DNA from 2 places in the Methylobacterium sp. WL7 genome. Region 2 is predicted to be linked to the other one. Evidence: predicted binding sites of a transcription regulator. Region 2 holds the regulator's gene; the other holds the start of a gene.

Region 1 (4,412 bases), on a different contig from region 2:
TTCGTCGCGAAACTTGGCACCGACGTCCTGGCCGGCATGGCCCTCGTCTTCCCGGTCGTCATGCTGGTCCAGATGCTGTCCGCCGGCGGCATGGGCGGCGGCATCCAGTCGGCGGTCGCGCGCACTCTGGGCGCCGGCCGGACGACCGAGGCCAGCCTCGTCGCTTGGCACGCTGCCGCCATCGGCCTCGGACTGGGTCTTTTAACCAGCCTGCTCGCGCTGCCGTTGGGACCGCACCTCTACGCCGCGATGGGCGGCACCGGAGGATCGCTCCAGGCCGCGACGGCCTACGCGAACGTCGTGCTCGGCGGAGCGGTCCTGATCTGGCTGTTCAACGCGCTGGCGGCCGTGATCCGCGGTACCGGCAACATGGCCCTCCCGGCCGGCGTCACCTGTGCCGGAGCCATCGTGCTGATCCCGCTCTCGCCGGCGCTGATCTTCGGCTGGGGTCCGTTCCCCAGGCTCGGCGTCGTGGGTGGGGGCGTGGCTGTCGCGGCCTACTACGCCGCCGGCACCGCCGTCTTCGCCGCCTCCATCTGGTCTGGCCGTGGCGTCCTGCACCCGAGCCGGCGCCTCCCGAGACTCACCTGGGCGCCGTCCCGCGAGATCCTGCGCGTCGGCCTGCTCTCTGGCATCGCCAGTGTGACGTCGAACGTCACGGTCATCGCCGCGACGGGCTTCGTGGGAACGGCGGGGCCGGCCGCGGTGGCTGGATATGGAACCGGCGCCCGGCTGGAATACCTGCTGGTCCCCCTCGTGTTCGGGCTCGGTTCTCCCATTGCCGCCATCGTCGGGACCGCTCTCGGTGCCGGACTGCATGCCCGCGCCCGTCAGGCTGCGCTGACCGGCGCCATCGTGGCCGGTCTTCTGACGGAGGCCATCGGTCTTGCAGCCGCCATGTATCCGGAGGCTTGGCTCGGTCTGTTCGGGGGCGATCCGGCCATGATGGCCACCGGCTCGTCCTATCTCCGCATCGTCGGACCGTTCTACGGGTTCTTCGGGGCCGGACTTGCTCTCTACTTCGCGGCCCAGGGCGCAGGCCGTGTCGGCTGGCCGCTCACAGCCAGCATCCTCCGGATGGGGGTGGCGCTGGGGGGCGCCTGGGTCGCGGCAATCTTCGGGCTCGGTCCCGCGTGGATGTTCGCTGCCCTCGCGGCAGGGCTCGTCACCATGGGCCTCGTCAACGCGACAGCTTTTGCAACGGGGAGAATGTTCTTGACCCAGGCCGCTCCAAAGCCGGCTGTTGCGCCCCAAATCCTCACGACGGCGGTTGAATGACCCCGAAAGGCGCGGAGCCGCCAAACCTGCCGCTCGATGGATGGCCGTTTCGAAGCCGGCATCAACCTGTTGATGCGGCATGGTCGAGCAGGTCGCGGAACGTCCACCTTTCAACGGGGGGCAGGTCTACTTCCCGTCTCGAACCGAAATTGCCTGACGACCGACCAATCACTGCTTTCGGGAAGCATTGATGAAGTCCGGTTGAATCGGCAGAGGGCGAACCAGCCCGGACCGATCGCCGCCCTGAGCCGCGAAACGAAATCCGAACGACGCACCATCACCGCCCGCGCTGCAAACCGATCCCCGGATCCATCCTGCGACACCCCTGCACGCACTGACGCAGCCCCCTCCAATCGACGCGGACAGCCGACCTCGACCCTTGCGAACGCCATCGCAATCCCGCATATACGATGAAACAAAACAGGAACAAAAGAGCGTCGCCGTAGAAACCTGTGGATGACGCGGCCTTCTCTCACCGGAACGAGCCCCGCATGCGAACCGCCGACAAGCAGATCGCCGACATCCTGGTGCGCTACGGGGAGCCCTTCGGGGGCAACGTCTGGCGCGTGCAGGGCACGGCTGTGATCTACCACAAGACGCTGGAGCGGATCGCCGCGCAGGCCGGGATCGTGTTCGAGCCGCCGACGATCATCCGGGCCGAGCGCGACGAGGCCGTGCTGCTGGTGACCGGGCGCCTGCCCGGGGCCAAGGTCGGCGCGAAGCCGGCCGCCGACCGGGTCGAGTGGTCGATGGGCGAGGCCCTGGTCAACGTGAACTACCGCGTCTCGGGCAAGCAGGCGGCCTACGTCTACGCCATGGCGGAAAAGCGCGGGAAGGACCGCGTCATCCTCAAGCTGATCGAGCTTCACGGCCTGGTCTACTCGGAGGAGGAGGCCGACGAGTTCCGCACCCAGCTGCCCACCGTCCGGGCCGTGGACGAGGATTTCGAGGAGGCCCAGCCCTTCGACGAGGTCACCGAGGCCGAGGGCGACCTCAAGCGCCGCATTGACGGTGCCGAGACCATCAACGACGTGACCGACCTGATGCTCGACGGCGCCACCCAGGCAATCCTGGCGGCGATGCCGCCCGGCACCCGCGACGAGGTCCGCGACTACGCCAAGGCGCGCCTCGTGGCGCTCGGCTGGCCCAAGCGCACCGGCCGCCGCAGCGCGGCCTGAATTCTCGAACTCTCAAACCCGCAGGAGACCGCCATGCATCGCACGACGCGCCGCCGTACCCTGAAGGCCCGCCGGGACCATCACCTCGGCTGGAGCATCGAGACCCTGTCGTACAGCCCGACCCGGATCGTGCGCCTGGGCGACGAGAAGGTGGCGATCCTGTTCCCGCCGGTCGAGCCCGGGGCCGAGTGGCAGCTCTATCCGCATCCCGACACGTTCCCGGGGCTCAACTTCGAGGGGCTGCCCGAGCCGCTGCGCCCCGAGTTTCTGGGCTTCTCGGACCTGCCGGCCGTCGAGCGGTTCCTCGGCATCGACGACGCGGTGCCAACGGCCCTCGCGGCCTGACGAGCCGGTTCCCTACGTCGGCGGCCAGGGCGCGCCCCGGTGGAGCGCCTCGGCCTCCGGGGTGAAGATCTTGGGGTCGGAGCCGTGCAGCACCAGCGGCGGCAGCAGGCTCGGAGCCGCGCGGCTGCCCCGGATGGCGGCGATCAGCACCCGGATCGCCGGCGCCTCGGCCCGGGCGTGGACCGGGCGGATCGCGATCCCGCCGTAGCGGCCCGTCATGGCGTCGAGGCAGGCCGGCAGGGTGTCCGCCCGGTGGATCAGCCCGAGCCGGCCCCCCGGCCGCAGGATCGCCGTGCAGGCGCGGATCCAGAGGTCCAGGCCGCTCTCGGGAAACGTGTGCGCCATCGCCTTGCCTGGATGCGGGGAGGGGCGGTGGCGGCCCGCGGTGAAGAACGGTGGGTTGGTCAGGACGAGGTCGAAGCCGTCGGGCTCCAGCCCGGCGGCGCGGCGCTCGGCCGCCGGCGCCAGCACGTCGGCCTCGATCACCGAAGCCGCGATGCCGTTGAGGGCGGCGTTGGTCCGCGCCATCCCGGCCAGCTCGGGATCGCGCTCCACCAGGGTCGGGCGGGTGCCGGGATGGAGCGCCGCGCAGGCCAGGCCCACCGCGCCGGTGCCGGCGCCGACATCGCACAGCCGCTCCCCCGGCGCCGGGACCAGCAGCCGGGCGAGCAGCACCGCATCGGTCCCGGCCCGGTGCGCCCCCCGGGGCGGCTGATGCAGGCGCACAATCCCGCCCAGGAAGGCATCGGGCTCCGGGCTCACGGGTCACGCAACTCGTGCGCGAGCCCGGCATCCGTGAGCAACCGGCGGGCCTGGGGCGCCCAATCACCCGGAACCATCAGGCGCTGACCGAACGCCCCGATCGAGCCTTCCATCACGCTCATGTGGGTGTCGGCCACCAGGACCGGGATCTCGGCAGCCTCGAGCACCGAGCGGGCAAAGCCGATCAGCACGGGATCATTCGCAGAAATCAGTACGATCATCGCAATTCTTCGAAGGATGCCGGTCGTCCGGCGCATTCGTCGCGTTCGCTGCGCATTCCCTTCGCACCATATCCTCCCTGCGCCGATGTTGCGGCGCCGCGAGGCGCGTGCGAAGGGATCGCCCGCCCCCTGCGGGGGAACCGGACTGGAGGTCGCGGATCTTGGGTATGGCCCTCTCCATCGAGAATCCGAAGCCCGAGACCGAGGCGGGGCTGAACGACCTCGTCGCGCTGGTGGCGGACGGCATGGCGCGGGTCAACACCACGATCCTGTCGCGCACCGGATCCGACGTGGCGATGATCCCGGAGGTGGCCAACCACCTGATCGCCAGCGGCGGCAAGCGCCTGCGCCCGATTCTCACGCTCGCCTGCGCCAAACTCTGCGGCTACGCCGGCGACGGCGACGTGAAGCTCGCCGCCAGCGTCGAGTTCATGCACACCGCGACCCTGCTGCATGACGACGTGGTCGACGAGAGCGACATGCGCCGCGGCCGCGTCGCCGCCCGGATTAAATGGGGCAACGAGGCCTCGGTGCTGGTCGGCGACTTTCTGCTGGGCCAGGCCTTCCGGATGATGGTCGAGGTCGGCTCCTTGCGGGCGCTCGACATCCTGTCCGCCGCCGCCACGGT
Region 2 (4,412 bases):
TGAGGCCCGCAACGCGCTGACGCGCCGGATCGCGCAGGCCGAGGGCGGGCAGGCGGGGGCCGTGGCGGCGGCCCTGGTCACGGGCAAGCGCGGCCTGATCGGACCGGCCGCCAATGACGCGCTCCGGGCGGCAGGCATCTATCACGTCGTTTCCATCTCGGGTCTCCACATGGTGCTGGCCGCCGGCGTGGTGTTCTGGCTGGTGCGGGCCGTCCTGGCGCTGATGCCGTATTGCGCGCTGGTCTGGCCGATCAAGAAGATCGCCGCCGGCTTCGCGATGCTGGGCGTCACCGCCTATTGCGCGTTCTCGGGATGGGACATCGCGGCCGAGCGCTCCCTGATCATGACGCTGATCATGCTCGGCGCGATCCTGGTCGACCGGCCGGCACTGTCCATGCGCAACCTCGCGCTGGCCGCCCTGATAGCCCTGGCGCGGGAACCCGAGGGCCTGCTTGGACCGAGCTTCCAGATGTCGTTCGGGGCGGTGGCCGGGCTGATCGCCTGTGCGCGGCTGATCGACGGGCGCCTGTTCCGGCGACCCGGGGCGGGGCGGATCGAGCGGCTCGTCGGCAGGGGACTCTCGGCCGTGATCGGCACCCTCGCGACGACCCTGGTGGCGCAGGTCGCGACGGCGCCGTTCGCCACCTACCATTTCCAGACGGTTCAGCCGTTCGGGCTGATCGGCAACGCCCTGACCTTGCCGCTGGTGTCCCTGGTCGTGATGCCGGCGGCGGTGATCGGGGTCCTGGCCTGTCCCTTCGCCCTGGACCGGCCGATCTGGTGGCTGATGGGACAGGCGGTGGGCGGGATGTTGGCGATCTCCGAGTGGATCGCCGGCTTCGATCGGGCCGTCCTGGTTGTGCCGGCCTTCGGCACCGGCGCGCTGGCGATGCTGGCCGCCGGGCTGCTGCTGGCGACGCTGCCGGTGTCGCGGCTGCGCTGGCTGGCCCTGCCGCCCGCCCTGCTCGGGCTCGGCCTCGCCGCCGTTCCGGAGCGCTTCGACCTGTACGTCGACCGGCAGGGCGGTGGCGCGGCCGTGCGTGGGCCGGACGGAGTCCTGTCGGCCCTCGGCAATCCTTCGGCTTTCGTGATGGAGCAGTGGCTGAAGGCGGATGGCGACGGGCGATCGGCCAAGGCAGTGATCCAGGTTGGGTCGGCCGTCGGACGGTGCGACAGGCTCGGCTGCACCGCGCGCCTGCCGGACGGCCGCGCAGTCGCCCTGGTCCGCGACCGGCGCGCCTTCCCGGAGGATTGCGCCAGGGCGGCCGTGCTGATCTCGCGGCTCGCCGCGCCGCCCACCTGCACGGGCCCGCTGGTGATCGACCGCCGGGTTCTCGCCGCCCGAGGCGCCGTCGCACTCCGGGCCGACCGGGACGGCTTCACGGCACGCTATACCCATGACACGGGGCGCGCCGTGCCTTGGCGGCCGTCGCCGGCTTTACGGCCCTCGCCTCTTGTCCCACGGCCGGAAACGCCGACGCCCGGTGAGCCGCTCCCGGCAGAGGCCGACGCACCCGGTCCCGAGGCCGCGCCGGGCGACGCGCCGGCCGAACCGCTTCAGTAGCGGCGGACGAGGCTGACGAGGCGGCCCTGGATCTGGACCCGGTCGGGCCCGAGAACGCGGGTCTCGTAGGCCGGGTTGGCGGCTTCGAGGGCGATCGAGGAACCCCGGCGGCGCAGGCGCTTCAGCGTCGCCTCCTCGTCGTCGATCAGCGCCACGATGATGTCGCCGGTATTGGCCGTGTCCTGCTTGCGGATCACCACGAGGTCGCCGTCGAGGATGCCGGCATCGACCATCGAATCGCCGCGGACCTCAAGGGCGTAATGCTCGCCGCCGGCCAGGAAGTCCGGCGACATGGTGATGGCGTGGCTCTGGTTCTGGATCGCCGAGACCGGCGTACCCGCCGCGATCCGGCCCATCACGGGGATCGAGATGGAACGGCCGCCGTCGTCGATCATCCGGGCGGTCGCGGGCTGCGCCGGCAGCTTGGACTTCCCGCCCTCGACCACGCTCGGAGTGAAGCGGCGGGGTTCCGCGGGCGGTGCGGCCGGCTGGGACAGGCTCTCGGGGATGCGGATCACTTCGATGGCACGCGCCCGGTTCGGAAGGCGCCGCAGGAAGCCGCGCTCCTCCAGGGCCGTGATCAGCCGGTGGATGCCCGATTTGGACTTCAGATCGAGGGCGTCCTTCATCTCGTCGAACGAGGGCGGGACGCCACATTCCTGCATGCGGCTCTGGATGAAACGCAGGAGGTCCAGCTGCTTGCGCGTGAGCATCGACGGGGGACTCGCGGCTTGGGGGACCGCATAGATGCGGTCGCGGAAACAAATCACGAACACGTTAAACGTTCCGCAAGTGTTCCGCAAGCGTGATCGGCCAAGCTTGATCGATCGGCTGTGTGCGGATGCGGCCGTTATGTGCCATGACGCGTCCGCGCCGCCATGGCAGAACCGGCCGAGCCGGATCGGCACGATCCCGGGTCAGCCTCGGTGATCTGAATCGCCGGAATGGTCCGGAGGCCGGGAGGGTCGGGGCGGCGCGGCGGGCCGCTCGTCCCGGCCCCTGGCACCTTGCCCGAACGACAGACATAGATCGCATGGACGCCGCATCATCCGACATCGCCGAGACCGGCAGCCGCGTGAAGCGCCTGAGAACGGCGACCGCGGCAGCCCATGATCAGCTCGACCGGCGCATCATGGCGGCAAAGCCGTTCGCGAGCCTCGAGCGCTACGCGTTGTTCCTTCAGATCCAGTACCGCTTCCATGCGGTCGTCGATCGGGTCTATCGCGATGGCGCGTTCGCACATGTCCTGCCCGATCTCGACGGCAGGCGGCGACTGCCCCTGATCCAGCAGGATCTGCGCGATGTCGGAGCGACCATCCCTGACGGCGCGTCCGAGGACCGACCCGGGACGATCGATCCGGCGCAGGGATTGGGCTGGCTCTACGTCGCCGAAGGCTCGAATCTCGGCGCGGCCATCCTCCTCAAGGAAGCCAGGGCGCTCGGCCTGTCGGAAACCCGCGGCGCCCGCCATCTCGCCGGACATCCCGAGGGACGCGGGTTGCATTGGCGGCACTTCACGGCCGCCCTCGACCGGGTCGAACTCGGGGAGGGCGGCGAGCAACGCGTCGCCGCGGGGGCGACGGAGGCGTTCCACTTCGTACGCCGGCTGGTCGGGGACGTCTTCGAAGGCTGATGCCGCCGCCCGGTCGGATCGTTCAGCGGCCCTGGCACAGCAACAGAACCTGTCACGCGTGCCATCCACCGGCGAGTGGGGCGATGACCGGTCGCCGACGCCCGGAACGGGGTCTCGGGCGACAAACGAATTGACTGGGCAAGCGGGGCCGTTTCAATGCGCCTTGATGCTTGCCCCGGAGGGCGGGACAGGCGGATCGTCCCGGCGGCTTCGAGACTGGGCTGGAATTGGGCTTGGAATGACGAGGATGCGACGCGCGGCTCTTCTGCCCATCGGTGTCGGGGCCGTCGGCCTGGCGCTGGCCGGCTGCACCACCGGGTTCTCGTATATCTCGCGCAACTACGTGGCGCTCACCCCGCAGGTGGTGACCATCGGCTGCAAGGAGCCCTACGAGGTCTACGACAACCGGCAGGTGCGCCGGATGCTGGTCGTCTCGAACGCCCTGCGCGAGTACACCGGCTGCAATCTCAGCGAGGTGCGGATCGATCCGGATCCGGCCGCGACCCGGGTGAAGCGGTTCCGCACCGCCGCCCGCGCCTATCTCGACGAGACCGTGCGGGAGGATTGCCGGATCACCGGCGAGACCGTGTTCGATCCGCAGAAGAGCGAGTTCACCTACGCCTGCGACGCGCCGATCGAGAAGCGGGGCACGGTGGTGCCGCGCCTGCCGGGCCGCAATCCGGGCTTCATCCAACAATGAACTGAGCCGGCCACGCCAGACCCGAGACCGGCCGGTCAGGTGCCCGGCTTGGGGAAGGTGCGCTCGGCCGCATCGCCGGCGGCCGCCAGCAGGGCGCGGGCGAAGGCCCTTGCCTCCGCCCGGTCCAGCACGATCGCCGCGGTGACCGGGCCGCCGCCGAGGTCGGCGAGGGCGAGTTCGAGCCGCACCCCGTCCGGCACGGCGCTCGCCTGGAGGCTCCAGCCGCCCCCCCGTTCCGTGCTCTCCGCCATGACATCCCTCCCGCCTGCAGGACCCGAGACGACGCCGCAGGCTCCGGCCGGAACGGCCCTCGCCCGGGACTGTTCCCGCGTCGCGCCGCACCCGGCTTCCCTGCCTCGCCTGTCCACGTTCCTCAAGAGCGCCGGCCCGACCGTGGCGAACGCCGGGGTCGGGCCGCTCCGGAGCGATTGACGCCGGCGCCTCGATGATGTCTCCCCCGGGCGACCTGACACGGGGAGTCGCGACACATGCAAGAGATCTGGTTCCGCACCGGC

What was found. Region 2 encodes LexA, which represses DNA repair genes until DNA is damaged. Its sites were predicted from a motif close to TGTTCNNNNTGTGTTCNG; they were not measured.
Region 1: FV233_RS24175 (trna delta -isopentenylpyrophosphate transferase) is a predicted target of LexA. The motif match lies at 1,690-1,707, and genes of this name have one in related genera.

What each region holds. Positions count from the first base shown of each region.
Region 1 is NZ_VRVG01000133.1:2,837-7,248, reverse strand. It holds gene FV233_RS24180 (MATE family efflux transporter) at 1-1,278, shown strand, start outside; gene FV233_RS24175 (trna delta -isopentenylpyrophosphate transferase) at 1,770-2,456, shown strand; gene FV233_RS24170 (hypothetical protein) at 2,490-2,801, shown strand; gene FV233_RS24165 (methyltransferase) at 2,814-3,563, opposite strand; gene FV233_RS24160 (DUF2007 domain-containing protein) at 3,560-3,784, opposite strand; gene FV233_RS24155 (polyprenyl synthetase family protein) at 3,952-4,412, shown strand, end outside.
Region 2 is NZ_VRVG01000168.1:847-5,258, forward strand. It holds gene FV233_RS26360 (ComEC/Rec2 family competence protein) at 1-1,564, shown strand, start outside; gene lexA (transcriptional repressor LexA) at 1,558-2,277, opposite strand; gene FV233_RS26370 (biliverdin-producing heme oxygenase) at 2,598-3,197, shown strand; gene FV233_RS26375 (hypothetical protein) at 3,445-3,897, shown strand; gene FV233_RS26380 (hypothetical protein) at 3,933-4,148, opposite strand; gene fae (formaldehyde-activating enzyme) at 4,386-4,412, shown strand, end outside.